DNA from 4 places in the Kitasatospora sp. NPDC058478 genome. Region 1 is predicted to be linked to each of the others. Evidence: riboswitches for the same ligand, from Rfam matches in the RefSeq annotation. Region 1 holds a riboswitch; each other region holds the start of a gene.
What was found. Region 1 has a riboswitch for cyclic di-AMP ahead of ACFWPT_RS16405 (M23 family metallopeptidase). Riboswitches for the same ligand answer to the same signal wherever they lie in the genome.
Positions count from the first base shown of each region.

Region 2: it holds a riboswitch for cyclic di-AMP, as region 1 does, so the genes downstream of both, ACFWPT_RS38935 (transglycosylase family protein) here and ACFWPT_RS16405 (M23 family metallopeptidase) in region 1, are expected to answer to the same signal.
Region 3: it holds a riboswitch for cyclic di-AMP, as region 1 does, so the genes downstream of both, ACFWPT_RS38465 (transglycosylase family protein) here and ACFWPT_RS16405 (M23 family metallopeptidase) in region 1, are expected to answer to the same signal.
Region 4: it holds a riboswitch for cyclic di-AMP, as region 1 does, so the genes downstream of both, ACFWPT_RS14500 (NlpC/P60 family protein) here and ACFWPT_RS16405 (M23 family metallopeptidase) in region 1, are expected to answer to the same signal.

Region 1 is NZ_JBHXML010000026.1:20,832-25,284, reverse strand. Features, by position in the region: gene ACFWPT_RS16415 (TetR/AcrR family transcriptional regulator) at 1-293, opposite strand, end outside; gene ACFWPT_RS16410 (alpha/beta fold hydrolase) at 386-1,267, opposite strand; cyclic di-AMP (ydaO/yuaA leader) riboswitch at 1,557-1,715, shown strand; gene ACFWPT_RS16405 (M23 family metallopeptidase) at 1,728-2,561, shown strand; gene ACFWPT_RS16400 (hypothetical protein) at 2,623-3,603, opposite strand; gene ACFWPT_RS16395 (GNAT family N-acetyltransferase) at 3,646-4,218, shown strand; gene ACFWPT_RS16390 (sensor domain-containing protein) at 4,395-4,453, shown strand, end outside.
Region 2 is NZ_JBHXML010000114.1:7,789-12,241, reverse strand. Features, by position in the region: gene ACFWPT_RS38950 (MazG family protein) at 1-321, shown strand, start outside; gene ACFWPT_RS38945 (SDR family NAD(P)-dependent oxidoreductase) at 339-764, opposite strand; gene ACFWPT_RS38940 (cytochrome P450) at 1,040-2,347, shown strand; cyclic di-AMP (ydaO/yuaA leader) riboswitch at 2,558-2,725, shown strand; gene ACFWPT_RS38935 (transglycosylase family protein) at 2,731-3,666, shown strand; gene eno (phosphopyruvate hydratase) at 3,934-4,453, shown strand, end outside.
Region 3 is NZ_JBHXML010000109.1:4,338-8,790, forward strand. Features, by position in the region: gene ACFWPT_RS38455 (LacI family DNA-binding transcriptional regulator) at 1-511, shown strand, start outside; gene ACFWPT_RS38460 (hypothetical protein) at 583-783, opposite strand; gene ACFWPT_RS38465 (transglycosylase family protein) at 1,006-2,415, opposite strand; cyclic di-AMP (ydaO/yuaA leader) riboswitch at 2,402-2,562, opposite strand; gene ACFWPT_RS38470 (hypothetical protein) at 2,993-3,970, opposite strand.
Region 4 is NZ_JBHXML010000022.1:36,105-40,557, reverse strand. Features, by position in the region: gene ACFWPT_RS14510 (NYN domain-containing protein) at 1-352, shown strand, start outside; gene ACFWPT_RS14505 (NlpC/P60 family protein) at 553-1,587, shown strand; cyclic di-AMP (ydaO/yuaA leader) riboswitch at 1,926-2,075, shown strand; gene ACFWPT_RS14500 (NlpC/P60 family protein) at 2,086-3,231, shown strand; gene ACFWPT_RS14495 (NlpC/P60 family protein) at 3,459-4,453, shown strand, end outside.

The DNA of each region.
Region 1 (4,453 bases):
GGGTGCTCGGTGGCGTACGCGTGGTAGGCACGCAGCACGGTGGCGACGGCGTCGTCCCCGCTGCGGCCGACGGCGGCCTCGGCGAGCCGGTCGGCGAGTTCCTCGGTGACCCGGACGGCGATGAGCCGCCGCAGTTCGGTGAGGCCGCCGCTGACGTGCTTGTACAGCGACGGGGTGGCGACCCCGGCCCGGGCGGCGACGGCGGCCAGGGTGAGGGCGTCGGCGCCCTGCTCGTCGATGAGGGCGAGGGCGTGGTCGACGACCTGCTCGGGGGTGAGTCCTACTCGGGGCATGGTGTGGGCTCTCCGTCGGTGGAAGGCGTACGTGGCGGGGCGGGGCGGCGCGTGGGGGCGGGGCTGACGTGGGCGGACGGGGTGGGCGGGGCTCAGGCGAGTTCGGCGAGGAAGGGCAGCAGGGCGCCGGCGGTGGCCTGCGGGTTGTCGGCCATCGGGTAGTGCCCGGATCCGTCGATCATGACCTTCCGCGCGTTGAGCGCGGCGGCCTGCCGGTCGGCGACGGCTTCCGGCTTGGGGAAGTCGGGGTCCTTGCTGCCCATGATGACGAGCGAGGGGCAGCGGACGGCCGCGGTCCAGCCGACGGGCGCGGAGTCCCCGCCGACGTGTCCGCGGGTGGCGGTCTTGCGGCCGGGGGTGCGCATGGCGGCGACGAGTCCGGCCACGTACGTGTCGAAGTCGGCGGGCTTGGCGCCCGGGTAGGCCAGCTTGCGGTGGTAGAGGCCCCAGAAGGCGGGCGAGTGGACGGTCAGGGCGCCCATGGCGCGGAGGGCGCCGCGCATGAGGGCGCCGGGCGGGGGGTTCTCGATGAAGGCGTCGATCAGGGCGATGCCGGCGACCCGCTCCGGGGCGTCGCCGGCGGCCTTGACGACCGTCGCGCCGGTGTAGGAGTTGCCGACCAGGACGGCGCGGTCGATGCCGAGGTGGTCGAGCAGGGCGAGGACGTCGGTGGCGATGGCGGCGGGGGAGTAGTCGTCCCAGATGATCGAGGATTCGCCGAAGCCGCGCAGGTCCATGGTGATGACCCGGCGGCCGGCGGCGGCCAGCAGCGGGTGGAGGTGCCGGTAGGCGGCGCGGGTGTCGAGCATTCCGGGGAGCAGCACGACGGGGGTGCCGTCGCCCTGCCGGGTGTCGTCGTAGGCGAGGCGGCCGCCGGTGACGTCGAGGTACTGGGTGGTGGGGGCGCTGGTGGCGTTCATGGTGGGCCTCCGGGGGTTGCCGGTGCGGGGCTTCAACGTGCTGCTGATAGCCATAAAGCTAAGGCTAATAGCCTTAGCCGTCAAGCCTTCGCACCCTGTGGAGCGGGGGAGGTCGGCGGTGAGTGCCTGAATGAAGGGCCGTCCGTTGACGTCCGATCACGTGAGGTGGCGTCAATGGTGTTCAAGCATGCCCAAAGGGGCTCAAGGGGGACAAAACGCCCTTCGCGTCCCAGAGTGCCCCGCCTGTCTCCGGTCGTCCCGGGCGAACGGCTTGGAATCAGGGCCTCCTAGGATTAACGTTTGATAACGCAGCGCGGTCCTCAACGCCGTACCCAGACGGCACCGTGCGCCGTCGCCTAATCCCGCCGACCGGCCTCCGGGCAGGTCAGGGAGCCGGGGAACCACGTTCCTTGGGGTGAATCGGCGGGGCTCCGGCCCAGCCGTAGGAGACCTTCCTGCTCCGAACCCGTCAGCTAACCCGGTAGGCGCGAAGGAAGGAAAGGAGCGCGCCTCCGTGGCGTCGACGCACACCCCGGCACACCCGGCCGGCCTCGCAGCAGGTACCCGGCTCCTCGACCACCCCGGCCCGGACGGCCCCGAGTACGCGGGCCCGGACGCCGAGACCAACCGGCACCGGATGCCGCGTCAGGTCCGTGGGACCTCCCCGCTGCTCGGCGTCACCGCCGTCGCCGCCACCCTGGGCGCCACCGGCTTCGCCTCCGCCACCCCGGCCGCCGCCCCCGCCATCGAGACCCCGGACGAGACCCCGGTCGCCCTCTCCGCCGACCCCGGCCTCGCGCTCGCCGCCCGCATCCAGCTGCAGGCCGACAGCCAGCGCACCGCCGCCGAGGAGGACGCCCGCGTCCAGGCCGCGAAGGAGGCGGAGGCCAAGGCCGCCGCCAAGGAGGCCGAGGCCAAGCGGGCCGCCGAGGAGGCCGAGCGGGCCAAGGCCGCCGCCCTCACCCTGCCGGTGCGCGACTACCACCTCACCGCCCACTACGGCCAGAGCGCCCGCTACTGGGCCCACCTGCACACCGGCCTGGACTTCGCCGCCGACACCGGCACCCCCGTCTACGCGGTCGGCCAGGGCACCATCACCTCGGCCGGCTGGTCCGGCTCGTACGGCTACCGGATCGTCGAGACCCTGCCCGACGGCACCGAGATCTGGTACTGCCACCTCTCCTCGATCATCAAGGGCTCCGGCAAGGTCGGCTCCGGCCAGCAGATCGGCAAGGTCGGCGCCACCGGCAACGTCACCGGCGCGCACCTGCACGTGGAGGTCCGCCCCGGTGGCGGCGCCCCCGTCGACCCGGAGACCTGGTTCCAGCAGCGCGGCCTCAACCCCTGACGCACCCGCGAAGCCCCGGCCGCCGGAACCGAAAGGCACCGGCGGCCGGGGCTTCGCCGCGTCACTCCTGCGTCGGGTCCGCCGGGTCCGTCGGGTCCGTCGGGTCCGTCGGGTCTGCCTGGTCCGCCGGGACTGCCGATCCCGCCAGCTCCTCCAGGCGGGCGTCGAACTCCTCCTGCGCCGGCCCCGCCAGGTACGCGTCGATCTCCTCCTGCCCCGGCTCCGGCGCGAGGTCCGGGAACTCCTCCACCAGCAGTCGCGGCAGCCCGGGCACCGTCCACTCCCCGTACAGGTCGAGCGCGGCCTCCACCGCCGCCTCCTCGAACGCCCCGAAGTCCCCGGCCAGTTCGTCCGGCATCGGCCGCCCCAGCGCGGTCAGCTCGGTCAGGTTGCGGTAGCTGCGCCGCATCAGGCCCTGCTCCAGCAGCCGGCGCGCGCCGTCGGTGGCCATGCCGACCGAGATCACCCGGGTCGGGCTCCAGCCCTGCTCGTCCACCTCGTCCAGCCAGCCGGTCTGCGCCAGTGCGGCGAACCTGGCCAGCCGCTCCTCCTGCGCCAGCTCCCGGAAGCCGGTCAGCCACTCCCGCACCGCCTCCGGATCCGTGACGTCCGCCCCGTACGCGTGCAGCAGCAGCGCGTACAGCCGGGGCCAGGTCACCAGGTCGGCGCGGCGCAGCAGCCCGGCCGCGACCTCGCCCTGCCACTCGGCCTCGGCGTGCAGCCGCTCCTGGCGCTTGGCGTTGAGCCGCTTGGCGGCCCGCTGGTGGTCGGTCAGCAGCCGGACGGCGGCGCCGTACGCGAACGGGTCCGCCTCCGGTTCGGGTTGGACGTACAGGTAGAGCCGCTCGTACAGCAGGTGCTCCACCGCGTTCGAGGTCAGTTCGGGCCAGCCGTCGTGCATCCTGCCCTCGCCCAGCTCCAGCAGGGCCAGCACCGCGCGCAGCGGCGCTTCGGCCACCGGGGTGCGGTCCTCTTCCGCCGCCCAGGCGAGCAGGTCGGCGGCCCTGGTGCGCGGGGCGAGCCGCAGGTCTTCGTCGTTCATAGCTCGAACGGTAACCGCTGGCCGGGAGTAGGGTCGGCTGCCATGGTCCCCGTACGACTCACCGGCCCCCGGCTGGCCATCCGCGAGTATCACCACACCCCCGGCGACGTGGACGCGCTGCACGGGCTGTTCGGCGACCCGGAGGTCACCCGCTACCTCCCCTTCGAGCCGCGCGACCGCGAAACCTGCGCCGACCAGATCGAGCTCTACCTGGAGGAGGCGATGGCGCCGGAGCGGGACACCTACCGGCTGGCCGTCACCCGGCGCGACGACGCCGAGGACCCGGTGGACGCCGTGCCGATCGCCCACGCCTCCCTCACCCTCGGCAAGCACCGCTCCGCCCACCTCGGCTACGTGCTGGGCCGCGACGTCTGGGGCCGCGGCTACGCGGGCGAGATCGCCGGCCTGCTCTGCGAGCTCTCCTTCGAGGCCCTCGGCGTGCACCGGCTGGCGGCCCGGGTCGACGTGGACAACGCCGCCTCCGCCAAGGTGCTCCTCCGGCTCGGGTTCCAGCTGGAGGGGCGGGTCCGGCACGACCTGTACAAGGGCGGCGTCTGGTCCGACTCGTACCTGTACTCGCTGCTCGCCGACGAGTGGACCGGCGCGACCGGCTGACGGCCCGGCGTGGACGTCCGGCGTGGACGTCCGGCGTGGACGTCCGACGCGGACCTGGGGGCAGGCCGGGGGGTTAACCCCACCCCCGATCCGCCAGGCCTCCGGATCCTCCCCGGCCCGCCGTTCGACCAGACTGATGCCATCAGCAGCCGAGAACGAGGGACCGGGGCCGGGACATGAGCAGCAGCCGAAGCACGCAGGACCGCGAGTGGGACGTCCTCGGTGGTTACGGCGA
Region 2 (4,453 bases), on a different contig from region 1:
GCGAACTGGGAGCAGCTGAAGGCGGCCGAGAAGGCGGACCGGGAGTCGGTGCTGGACGGCGTGCCGGCCGGGCTGCCGTCGCTGGCGTACGCGGCGAAGCTGGTGTCTCGGGTGCGCCGGGCGGGCTTCGCGGGCGTGCCGGACGAGCCGTACGCGCTGCCGGCGGAGCTGACGGCGCAGTCGGCGGGCCGGCTGCTGCTGGCGGTGGCCCAGCGGGCGCACGACGCCGGGGTGGACGTGGACGCGGCGCTGCGCTCGGCCGCGCGTGGTTACCGGGACGCGGTGCGCGCGGCCGAGGGCCTCAAGCCGGTCGGCGAGTAGCGGGCCCGGGCGGGGCCTCAGGCGGCGGTGGCGGTGTTCTCGATCGGCCGCCGCTGCCGGGGGACGACTTCGCCGATGGCCTCGCCGACGAGGGCGAGGAGTTCGGCGAGGCGTTCGAGGTCGAGGCGGGCGGGCAGTTCGGCGAGGGAGACGATCCGCTCGCCGTCGGGGCCGGCGACGCAGAACAGGTCGATGGGGCCGAGGTGCTTCTCGGCGGTGTCGACGAGGGCGGCGATGTCGCTGGGGCGGCGGATGTCGCCGCCGACGCCGACGACGGGGCAGCCCGGCCGGTCGAGTTCGGTGGCGAGGTCCTCGGCGACGCCGGCCCGCTGGTCGGCGATCAGCACTCCGGCGGCTCCGGCGGCGGCGAACCGGCGGGCGAGCTCGGCTCCCGATCCGCCGTCGAGTACCGCGATGACGACGACTGACCCGCTGACCCGCATGGTCTGCTCCTCCCTGTGGGCGACACCGCACCGGCGCCCACGATTTCTGCGGAGGATCGTAGGCAGGTCCTGACCCTCCGCAACAGGGATTACCCCTCAGGTGACCAGGGTCACGCCCGCCGCCCGGCCAAGAGCTGTCCAAGAGCTGTCCACGGACCGTCCACGAGGCGTCCACGGAGCGTTGGCGGGCCGTCCGCCGGGTGTCGACGATCCGGCTCCGCCGGTCGCGGCCGCCGGAGGCGGTGCGGCCCCGACCCACCGGATACGGTCGACGCATGCCAGTGCAGCCCGACCCCGCCGCCCCGCAGCTCTTCACCTGGGAGTTCGCCACCGATCCGTACCCCGCCTACGCCTGGTTGCGCGAGCACGCCCCGGTGCACCGCACGACGCTGCCGAGCGGGGTGGAGGCCTGGTTGGTGACCCGCTACGCGGACGCGCGGCAGGCGCTGGCGGACAGCAGGCTGTCGAAGAACCCGGCGCACCACAGCGAGCAGGCGCACCGCACCGGGCGGGTGGGAATTCCGGGGGAGCGCCAGGCGGACTTGATGACGCATCTGCTGAACATCGACCCGCCGGACCACACCCGGCTGCGCCGGCTGGTGTCGAAGGCGTTCACGCCGCGCCGGGTGGCGGAGTTCGAGCCGCGGGTGCAGCAGCTCACGGACCGGCTGATCGACGGCTTCGCGCAGCGCGGTTCGGCGGACCTGATCCACGAGTTCGCGTTCCCGCTCCCCATCTACGCGATCTGCGACCTGCTGGGCGTGCCGGCCGAGGACCAGGACGACTTCCGGGACTGGGCCGGGATGATGCTGCGACACACGAAGCCGGGCCACGGAGGCGGCCAACGCGGCGGCGTGGGGCGGGCGGTGAAGCGGATGCGGGCGTACCTGCTGGAGCTGATCCACCGCAAGCGGGCGGATCCGGGCGAGGACCTGATCTCGGGCCTGATCCGGGCGAGCGACCACGGCGAGCACCTGAACGAGAACGAGGCCGCCGCGATGGCGTTCATCCTCCTGTTCGCGGGGTTCGAGACGACCGTCAACCTGATCGGCAACGGCACGTACGCGCTGCTGCGCAACCCGGAGCAGCGCAGGCTGCTGCAGGAGTCGGTGGTGCGCGGCGAGACGGCGCTGCTGGACACCGGGATCGAGGAACTCCTGCGCTACGACGGGCCGGTGGAGATGGCGACGTGGCGCTTCGCGACGCGGCCGCTGTCGATCGGCGGGGTGGACATCCCGGTGGGCGATCCGGTGCTGGTGGTGCTGGCCGCGGCGGATCGCGATCCGGCCAGGTTCGCGGACGAGAACACCCTGGACCTGGCCCGCACGGACAATCCGCACCTGGGTTTCGGCCACGGGATCCACTACTGCATCGGCGCCCCGCTGGCCCGCCTGGAGGGGCGGAGCGCACTGACCACGCTGCTTTCCCGGCTGCCGGACCTGCGGCTCGCGGAAAACCCGGAGGACCTGCGCTGGCGGGGCGGCCTGATCATGCGTGGCCTGCGGGAACTCCCGGTCGAATTCACTCCGGAGGCCCGCTCTCCGCACGCGCCGGTCGCGCCGGCCGACGCTCCGACACGCTGACGGCGCGTCTCCGGCGGGTCGTGGAGCCGGGTCTGAACCCGCATTAATCCGGACATACCGCCGCCGTTGGTAGGCGATTGACCACGCGCCGTAATTTGTGCGTGATATCGGTGATATGAGCTTGTTATTGGTCTGATGATCTGTCTACTCTCCCTGGAGTTCGCAGCTGCGGACCTCGTGCGCGGAACGCCGAATCCTGCCCGCCGCGTCACGGGAAACCGACCAGACCCTGGGCAGGGGCGGGGGAACCAGGTTTGTTGCCGTTCCCCAACGGCTTGGGGTGAAGCCGCCCGAGCGGAATCGTTTCCGCTTTCGGCGGCCGGGCCACCTCCCGGTCCGAACCCGACAGCTCACCTCGCAGGCGTGCGGAGAGGGACCTCGTCATGCTGTTCGTTGGAACTGGCCGCCACCGTCGTCGCACCCAGACCGAGAAGGCCATCGCCGTCGCCGGTGTGGCCGGCGTCGGACTCGCGATGCCGCTCCTCACCGCCACCGGCGCCTCCGCCGCCCCGGCCTCCACCTGGGACGCCGTCGCCCAGTGCGAGAGCGGCGGCAACTGGAGCATCAACACCGGCAACGGCTTCTCCGGCGGCCTGCAGTTCACGCCCAGCACCTGGAAGGCGTACGGCGGCACCTCCTACGCCCCGCAGGCCAACCAGGCCAGCAAGGCGCAGCAGATCTCGGTCGCCGAGAAGGTGCTGGCCTCGCAGGGTCCGGGCGCCTGGCCCGTCTGCTCCCAGAAGGCCGGTCTGAGCAAGGGCGGCGCCCCGGCCTCCGTGGACACCTCCACGGACGCCAAGCCCGCCAAGCAGTCCGCCGCCAAGCCGACCCAGCAGGCGCAGACCCCGAAGCCCGCCCAGCAGCCGGTCCAGCAGGCCGCCCCGAAGCCGGCCGCCCAGCAGCCCGTCCAGCAGGCCCCGCAGCAGACGCAGCCGCAGACCCAGGGCTTCTCCGGCAAGGCCGGCTGGGACGCCGACGCGAAGGTGTACTGGTACCAGAACAACGGCGCCTGGTACTGGACCAGCCACCAGAGCGTCTACCAGCAGTACGCGGGCCAGCCCGCCGCCCAGCCGCAGTACGCGCCCCGCGCCGCGCAGCCCGCGCAGCCCGCGCAGTCCGCCCCGGCCGCGCAGCCCGCGCAGCCCGCCGCCGCGCAGGGCGGTCACGACTACACCGTCCGGGCCGGCGACACGCTGTCGACGATCGCCGCCGCCCAGGGCGTGTCCGGCGGCTGGCAGTCGGTGTACGACGGCAACCGCGGCACCGTCGGCGGCAACCCCAACCTGATCATGCCCGGCCAGGTGCTGCACCTCGGCTGAGCGGCCCGGGCCCTGAGCGGCCCGTGCCCTGCGGGCGAAGGGGGACGGGCGCCGTCCCCCTTCGCCCGCATTCCCCCGTATTCGCCCGCTTCGATCAGGCAAGCAGGTGAACTACTGGTGGGTAGCGGGGCCACACGCTGAGACGGGACCGAGGCCAGCGCGGCCCCGGGGGCCGGGGCGGTTAGGCTCTGGTCGTAACGACTCCGCAATCGTCCCGCCGGCAGCACCCAACGTCAGCCGGACCCTGCTTCCGCAAGGAGATGCCTCGTGCCGTCCATCGATGTCGTCGTAGCCCGTGAGATTCTCGACTCGCGTGGCAACCCCACGGTCGAGGTCGAGGTCGGCCTCGACGACGGCAGCACCGGTCGTGCCGCTGTCCCGTCGGGTGCCTCCACCGGCGCCTTCGAGGCGCTGGAGCTGCGCGACGGTGACAAGAACCGTTACTTCGGCAAGGGCGTGGAGAAGGCCGTCCTGGCCGTCATCGAGCAGATCGGCCCGGAGCTGGTCGGCTACGACGCCACCGAGCAGCGCCTGATCGACCAGGCCATGCTCGACCTGGACGCCACCCCGGACAAGTCCTCGCTCGGCGCCAACGCGATCCTGGGCGTCTCGCTGGCCGTGGCGCACGCCGCCTCCGAGGCCAGCGACCTGCCGCTGTTCCGCTACCTGGGCGGCCCGAACGCGCACGTGCTGCCCGTTCCGATGATGAACATCCTCAACGGCGGTTCGCACGCGGACTCCAACGTCGACATCCAGGAGTTCATGATCGCCCCGATCGGCGCGGAGT
Region 3 (4,453 bases), on a different contig from region 1:
GGCCGTCCAGCACCTGGCCGAACTCGGGCACGAGCGGATCGGGCTGGCCGTCGGGCAGCGGCGGTACGTGCCGGTGCTGCGCAAGATCGAGGGCTTCACGGCGGCGATGCGCGAGGTGCTGGGACGGAGCCAGGAGGAGGCCGAGGAACTCGTCCACCACACGCTGTTCAGCGTGGAGGGCGGGCACGCGGCGGCCGGCGCACTGCTGGACAAGGGCTGCACGGCGATCGTCTGCGGCAGCGACATGATGGCGCTCGGGGCGATCCGGGCGGTGCGGCAGCGTGGACTGTCGGTGCCGCACGACGTCTCGGTGGTCGGCTTCGACGACTCGCCGCTGATCGCCTTCACCGAGCCGCCGCTGACCACGATCCGCCAGCCGGTCGAGGCGATGGCGACCGCGGCGGTGGACGCGCTGCTGGAGGAGGTCGGCGGGAACGCGGTCCAGCGCGGGGAGTTCATGTTCCAGCCGGAGCTGGTCATGCGCGGCTCCACGGGGGCCTGCGCGCGCTGAGGACGGTCAACGGACGGGCCCCGGAGAGCTGTTGCTCTCCGGGGCCCGTTGCGTGCCGCCCGGGTGCCGGGTCAGCCCTCGTGGTCCGTGGGGCGGCTCTCGGTGAGCCGTTGGCCGTCGGTGGCGTCGCCGGTGCGGGTCTCGGTGCGGCGGCCGCGGGCCAGGTAGTCGCGCAGGACGAGTTCGACGGCGTCCTGCGGGTTCTTGGTGCCGGAGAGCATCATCGCGTCGATCGCGAGGTTGGCGTCGAGTGTGACGGTGACCTGGGCCATGGTGACTCCTCCTCGGGTGCCGGAGCAGCAGCATGCCCGCTGGGGGCGGGCTTTGACCATGGCCTCGGGCGGTCCTGCCCGGCGGTCTGCCGGCGGCCTTCCTACGGCGCCGGGCGACCGCCGGGGCGGGCGGCGACTGACAGATAACAGATGATGAAATCTGTTATCTGAAATCTGTTATCTGTCAGCCGTCAGTTGTCAGCTGTCACCCGCGGGTCGTGCTCAGACCCGGCCGGCGAAGTCCGGCGCCCAGTTGGCGACGGTCTGCAGGCGCACGCCCGAGCTCGGGTTGGCGGCCTCGACGTACTGGCCGCCGCCGATGTAGATCGCGACGTGGTAGACGCCGGAGTTCTGGCCGTTGTTGGACCAGAACAGCAGGTCGCCCGCCTGCAGGCTGTCCAGCGAGACGCGGGTGCTGGCGGCGGCCTGGTCGGCGGCGACGCGCGGGACGGAGACGCCCGCGGCGCGCAGCGCGGCCTGGGTCAGGCCGGAGCAGTCCCAACCGCCGTTGCCGGTACCGCCGTAGACGTACGCCTGGCCGACCTTCGACTGGGCGAAGGAGACCGCGGCGGCCATGCTGCCGGTGGCGGCCGGGGTCTGAGCGGGGGTCTGCGCCTGGGCGGCCGGCTTGGAAGCCGGCTTGGCGGCCGGGGCCGGGGCCGGGGCCGGGGCCTGCGGCTGGGCGGTCGGCTTGGCGTTCACGGCGGCGCCGTTGGAGGTCTGGCCGGACTTCTGCGAGCGGTCGAACCAGGTGAAGTCCGAGCCGGACTGGTCGGTCTGAGCCGACTGCTGGGCCTGGCCGCCGTCCTTGAACGAGAGGCGCTGGCCCGGGTAGATGGTGTCCGGACCCTCGGTCAGGGTGCCGCGGTTGAGCTCGTACAGCCGCTGCCAGCCGCCCTGGAGGTTGTGCTTGTCGGCGATCGAGGACAGCCAGTCGCCGGAGGTGACGGTGTAGTCGTCGCCCTGGGGCTGGGCGCTGTTCTGGGCCTGGTTCTGGCCCTTCTGCGCCGAGGTGCCGTTGGCGGAGTCGGCGGGGGCCTGTGCCTGGTCCTGGGCCGGTGCGGCCGGCTTGGCGGGCTTCGCGGCCGGGGTGGCCGGGGTGGCCGGGGCCTGGCTCTGTGCGGGCTTGGCGGCCGGGGTGGCCGGGGTGGCCGGCTTCGCGGCGGGCTTGGTGGCGGTCGAGCTGGCAGCCGAGCCGGTGGTCGAGCCGGCCGAGGTGTCGACGGTGGCCGGGGTGCCGCCCTTGGTCAGGCCGGCCTGGACCGAGCACACCGGCCAGGCGCCGGGGCCCTGCGAGGCGAGGACCTTCTCGGCGACGGCGATCTGCTGGTCCTTGGTGGCCTGGTTGGCCTGGGGGGCGTACGCGGTGCCGCCGAAGGCGGCCCAGGTGCTGGAGGTGAACTGCAGGCCGCCGTAGAAGCCGTTGCCGGTGTTGATGCTCCAGTTGCCGGTGCTCTCGCACTGGGCGACCTTGTCCCAGGTGGCGACGGAGGCGGCGGAGGCGGTGCCGGAGGTGAGGCAGGGGATGGTGAGGCCGACGCCCGCGACGCCGATGGCGGCGATCACGCGTCGGGTACGACTGGACAGACGGGTGCCGTTGGTGGGCAGCATGAAGACGCAGTCCTCTCCCACGCCTGCGAGGTGAGCTGTCGGATTCGGGCTGGAGTTGCCCGGCCGCGCTGTGGGCGCGGCTTCACCCCTAGCCCTGGATCGTTCCGGGGAACGGTCCGGGGCGACTTACCTGTGGGTCCCCCGCTCCTGCCGTGGTGCGTTTTCGCGCTGCCAGGACATCCGACGGCAGGACTCGGCGTCGCGGATGAACTGGGTTCGTGTGGCCACGAACGGGGAGCACGTTAAGCAGACTTAAGTTCAAACTGCAAACACCTGTGACGCGCATCACGGTTTGGCGAGAACGGTCGTTCCCCTCGCTCGCCATGATCGAAAATGGCCGATTTCCGGCAATGCCGCGAAGGGCGTGCGCAACTGTCTGTGCTTCAGGAGGCGGGTGGCGGCGGGTCGGGCCCCCCGGGGCCCGCCCGCCGAGAAGGAGGTGCGTCCACACTGTGGCCGTCGGGGGATGGATCGAGCGGCGGCGAACAAATGCGGATAGAACGGACATCACGCCTATTCGCCCCTTAACTCCCTTACGGGGCAAGCAGGAAGGGCCCGGAACGTAGCCGTTCCGGGCCCTTCACGCGTGCGGTGACCGCTACTGGCCGGCCGAGTCCTCGGTGGCGGTGCGAGCGGCGTGGGCGGCGTGACCGCCCCGGCCGGAGTGGTCGGCGTGCGCGCCCTCGGCGGCCTCCGCCGCCTCGGCCTCGGCCTGCGCCAGGGCCTCGGGGGAGGGTGCCGGCAGCGCGGCCAGGTAGGTGGCGGCGATCAGCTGGCCGACCGTCGGGTAGGCGCCCAGCGGCGCCGCGGACGGGCAGCCGGTCTCCTCGGCGGCCGTGGCGAGCAGTTCGGAGTCGGCCTCCGGCCCGATCACCAGCGGTGCCAGCGCCGGGCGCTGGGAGCCGGTCTCCTTGAGGTGGTTGACGGCCGCGGCGACCGAGCCCGGCACGTCGAGCGCGGCGGGCACGACCGGGACGGCCAGCCGGGCCGCCAGCAGGACACCGGTGATGCCGGCCGCGGCAGCGGCCTCCTCGCCGCCGACGGTGGTCAGCACGACGCCGTCCGCGGCGGTCGCGATGGCGAACAGCCGGGCCCGGTCGGCGCGTGCCAGGCCGGCCTCGGACAGGCGCACGTGCACGGCCTCGGCGAGCAGCGGGTGCGGGCCGAGCACGTCGGTGACGGGGGCTCCGTACTCCGCGGCGAGGGCGTGAAGTTCGGTCAGGAATCCGTGCGGGCCGGGTACCAGCGGCACCAGGACCGGCGCGGGCAGGCCGGCCTCGGCGGCCATGGCCAGCAGTTCGGCGACGGTGCGGTCGTCACTGTCGACCCCCTGGGCGGCTTCGCCCGGGAGGTAGCCGACGGCGGTCTGGATGCCGCTCTGCTCGCTGCGGACGATCGACAGCAGCTCCTCGACGACCGAGCGGGACTCGGGCCCGGCGGTCGCGGGCACGGCGAGCACCAGGGCCGGGGAGCCGGCCGGGATCTCGGGGCGCTCGGGGCGGCGGTGGCGCCCCCGCGCACGGGAGCCTGGAGTGCGGACGGGCAGTGGCGCGCCCGGGATGGCTGCGGTGCTCATGCCGGAGATCGTAGGACATCGGCCCGTCAGGCCTGCATTCGGCTGCCGTTCGAGTTTCACGTGGTCATGGCGGGTGCGCCGCGTTCCCGCCGTGTCCGTCCGGGCGGTTTGCCCGCAATCCGGACATATCTCACCCAGCCTTCGAGCGATCACCGCTCGTAGCCCTGACGTGTCCGACGGGGCGTCGAGTTGCCTGTGTGGCGCGTGAGATGTCTCACAGCCAGGAGGTCGCCTGACGGAGCGTCACGGCAGCGCGACTCCGGGCGTCTGAAGATCAACATTCAGCGGGGAACCGCTCACGGCCGGTTATCGAGAATCTGGCGATTCACTCGGCTATGTCCGTTTACGTACCGTCAGGAGAAGGGCCCGTGAAGAGTTCGGAACTGCCGGTGAAAGGCCTCGTGCACCTGCAATGTCCCGTGCTGATGCACGTGCACAGCAGCTATCATCGCGTCAAGTGAGGCGTTGTGCCGGGCCGGTACG
Region 4 (4,453 bases), on a different contig from region 1:
CAACGTGACCAAGACGGGCTATCCGACGCTGCCGCTGGAGCAGCAGCGGATCCGGCTGCTGGGCGGGCTGGCGATGCTGGCCCAGCGCACGCAGGCGGAGGTCACCTGCGTGTTCGACGGGCAGGACCTGGACGTTCCGGTGATCATGGCGCCACCGCGGGGGGTGCGGGTGCGGTTCAGCCGGACCGGCGAGACCGCGGACGAGCTGATCCGCCGTCTGGTGCGGGCCGAGCCGCAGGGGCGTCCGGTGGTGGTGGTGTCCACCGACCGGGAGGTCGCGGAGGGCGTGCGGAAGGCGGGCGCGCGCCCCGTGGCCTCCGTTCTGCTGCTGAACCGGCTGGCGCGGCCCTGACGGCTGCCTCGACGGAATGACGCCTGGTCAGCGCCCGGTTTGCGGCGGTGTGCACATCCGGTGAAGCCTGCGGGGGAAGTGGAGTTCACGCCTTCGGGGGAGTGGCAAAACCCGTGGATCTTCCCTAGGGTGTGGCGTCAAACCTATTTTCCGGATTCTCACCTGATCGGGTGAGGCCGATGGAAGAAGGAGCAATTCCCTTGGCCTCCCACCGCCGTCCCAAGCAGCCGAGCCGCGCCCGGGTCTCCGTGCTCACCGCTGCCGCGGCGACCGCGGTCGCCCTCTCCGCGCAGGTCGCCGCGCACGCCGCGCCCCAGCCCAGCAAGAGCGACGTCAAGGCGCAGATCGACCAGCTCCAGCAGGACCAGGAGCAGGCGGCGGAGAAGTACAACGGCGCCAAGGAGCGGGCCGACCAGCTCCGCAAGCAGTCCGACCAGCTGCAGGACAAGGTGGCCCGCAGCCAGGACGAGATGACCCAGCTCCAGACCGGCCTGGCCGGCGTGGCGGGCGAGCAGTACCGCACCGGCGGCATCGACCCGTCCGTCCAGCTGATGCTCTCCTCGGACCCGTCCGGCTACCTGGAGAAGGCGTCCAGCGCCCAGCAGGCCAGCGCCAGCGAGTCCGAGGCGCTCAAGGGGCTGCTGGACCAGCAGCGCCGGCTGGACCAGGAGAAGTCCGAGGCCGCCGCCGTCCTGGCCTCGCTCGACTCCACCACCAAGGACCTGAACCAGGCCAAGACGGACGTCAACCAGAAGCTCAAGGCCGCGCAGGACCTGCTGAACTCGCTCAGCGCCTCCGACCGCGCCGCGCTGCGGGCCCAGCAGCAGCAGGACGACCGCGCCTCGCGCGGCAGCGACCGGGCCGACCTCGGCAGCCTCCCGCAGGCCGGCGGCTACGCGGGCGTGGCCGTCGCCAAGGCGATGAGCAAGCAGGGCTCGCCGTACGTGTGGGGCGCCACCGGCTCGACCACCTTCGACTGCTCGGGCCTGATGGTCTGGGCGTACGGCCAGGCCGGCGTCTCGCTGCCGCGTACCTCGCAGGAGCAGGGCAACGTCGGCACCAAGGTCACGCTGGACCAGGCCCAGCCGGGCGACCTGGTCATCTACGGCCCCGACCGGCACCACGTCGGGATGTACATCGGCAACGGCATGGTGGTGCACGCGCCGCACACCGGCGACGTGGTGAAGGTGATGAAGGTCGACGCGATGCCGATCAACACGATCCGCCGGGTCTGACGGTCCGACACGCCCGAAGGGCCCCGTCCGGGCCTGTGATCCACGCCACCCTCCGGCCGGGGGTGGCGTTCGGGTTTTGTCCGCCGCGCGAGTCCCCGGTGAAGACTGATCAGCTTTGCGTACGGCGGTGATCACTATGTGTCATATTCACAAAAGAACTTTGGTCTTCTTCCGTCTTTTTTCTGACAAGGATTTGAACGGATCACGGTTCAGTTACTAGGGTCGTGCCCCGAACCACCGCACTCCCGATCGCCCAGCCAGGGTGACGGCGGTGGTTTCCGTCGAGTTCGTGACGCAGCGGGGCGGGCCCAGTGCCTGCCCGACGGGGAGCCCAGCAGTCGGGGGTGCTGTCGAACGGAGCCGGGGAACCACGTTCCTCCGGGGTGAATCGGCGCCAGGTCGGCCGGTGGAACGGCCGTGAGGCGTCGTAGGGCACGCTTCCGGCCCGAACCCGTCAGCTCACCCGGTAGACGGCGTAGGAAGAAGGAGTCCGCCTTCGTGGCGTCCCATCGTCGTCCCAAGCCCGCTAGTCGCACCCGGGTCTCGATCATGACCGGCTTCGCCGCCGCGGCCGTCGCGCTGTCCGCGCAGTCCGGCGCCCACGCCGACCCGCAGCCGACCAAGGACCAGGTCAAGGAGCAGGTCGACCAGCTCAACGAGCAGGCCGAGGTCGCGACCGAGAAGCTCAACGCCGCCCAGGAGAAGCAGCAGCAGCTGCAGAAGCAGGTCACCGACCTCCAGGACCAGGTGGCGCGGCAGCAGGGACAGGTGACCGACCTTCAGGGCGGCCTGGCCGAGATCGCCGGCGAGCAGTACCGCAACGGCGGCATATCGCAGACCGTCCAGCTGATGTTCTCCGCCAGCCCGGACACCTTCCTGAGCCAGGCCGACACGCTGAACCAGGCCGGCGGCACCCAGAAGGGCCAGCTCAAGCAGCTCCAGGACGAGCAGCGCAAGCTCGACCAGGTGCGCTCCGAGGCCCAGGGCAAGCTCGCCGAGATGGAGACCACCACCCAGCAGCTGAAGAGCGCCAAGGACGAGGTCCAGGGCAAGCTCAAGGCCGCGCAGGACCTCTTCAACACCCTGTCCGAGCAGGAGCGCCAGGCGATCCGCGCGGCCGAGGAGAAGGCCGCCGCCGAGGCCAAGGCGAAGGCCGACGCCGCCGCGAAGGCCGCCCAGCAGCAGGCGGCGGCCCAGCAGGCCGCCGACCGCTCCTCCCGCGACAACAGCCGCACCGACCTGAGCGCGTCGCAGGCCCCCGCCGCGCCGGTCACCAAGCCGAGCGCCGGCAGCTCGCGCGGCGCCGCGGCGCTGTCCATCGCCGCCTCCAAGATCGGCAGCCCGTACGTCTACGGCGCCTCCGGCCCCGGCTCCTTCGACTGCTCGGGCCTGATGGTCTGGGCGTTCAACCAGGTCGACGTGGCGCTGCCGCGCACCTCGCAGGAGCAGGCCCACGCCGGTACCCGGATCGGCACCGACCTCTCCCAGGCCCAGCCCGGCGACCTGCTGATCTTCTACGGGGACGCCCACCACGTCGGCATCTACGCCGGCAACGGCCAGGTGCTGCACGCGCCCAAGCCCGGTGCGTCGGTCCGCTACGAGGCGGTCGGCAACATGCCGCTGACCTCCATCGTGCGGGTCTGATCCCCGCGCAGGCCCTCCCAGGCCCGGCCTTCCACCACGGAAGGCCGGGCCTGCGGCTTTTCCGGCGCCTCGGACTGATGTCCGATTACGGGTCAAATATTCGGGTTGGCAGGGGTTTGGACTCGGTTGCCCGGACTCGCTAACGTCTGCCACCGGACTCCGCTTCCAGGGCCGCCCGCGTTGGTGCGGCGGCGGGGCCCCACCGCCGGATCGGAGCCGCTGCCGCCATGCCCGTGCACCGTCGTCCCCAACTGCTCGCCCGTGCGCTGGTGCTGACCGCGGCCGCCACCACCGCCCTGGGCGTGACGGCGGGCGGCAGCGCCCAGGCCGCCCCCGCCGCGCCGGACACGCCCACCCGCAAGGACGTCAAGGCGCAGGTGGAACAGCTCTACGGCGAGGCCGAGCAGGCGTCCGAGAAGTACAACGCCGCCCTGGAGACGCAGCAGCGCCTCCAGGGCGAGACGACCGTCCTCCAGGGCGAGATCGCCGTCGCCCAGGACCAGCTCAACCAGTTGCGCGGCGACCTCGCCACCGTGGCCGGCGCCGAGTACCGCGGCGGCGGCATGGCCCAGACCGTCCAGCTGATGCTCTCCACCGACCCGGAGGGCTACCTGTCCCGGGCCCGCACCCTCGACCAGGCCGCCGAGCGGCAGCAGGAGACCCTGCACGAACTGGCCACCCGCCAGCGCCGACTCGACCAGCGCCGCACCGAGACCGCCGGCAAGCTCGCCGAACTCGACCAGGCCCGCCGCTCGCTCGCCGACAGCAAGCAGCAGATCCAGCAGCGGCTCACCAAGGCCCAGCGGCTGCTGAACAGCCTGGGCGTCGCCGAGCGGGCCCGGATGGCCGCCCAGGACGCCCAGGAGGCCGAGCAGCGCGCCACCCGGGGCACCGACCGGCTGGACCTCGGCACGGCCCCGCCCGCCTCCGAACGCGGGGCGGCCGCGCTGGCCGCCGCGGTGCGGATGATCGGCTCGCCCTACCTCTACGGATCCACCGGGCCCCGCGCCTTCGACTGCTCCGGTCTGATGTACTACAGCTGGCGGCAGGCCGGAGTGACCCTGCCGCGCACCTCGCAGGCCCAGGCGTACGCCGGGCAGCGGGTCAGCCTCTCCGAAGCGCGGCCGGGAGACCTGGTGATCTTCTACCGGGACATGCACCACGTCGGGATGTACGCCGGCGGCGGGGTGATCGTGCACGCCCCCTACCCGGGCGCCAGGGT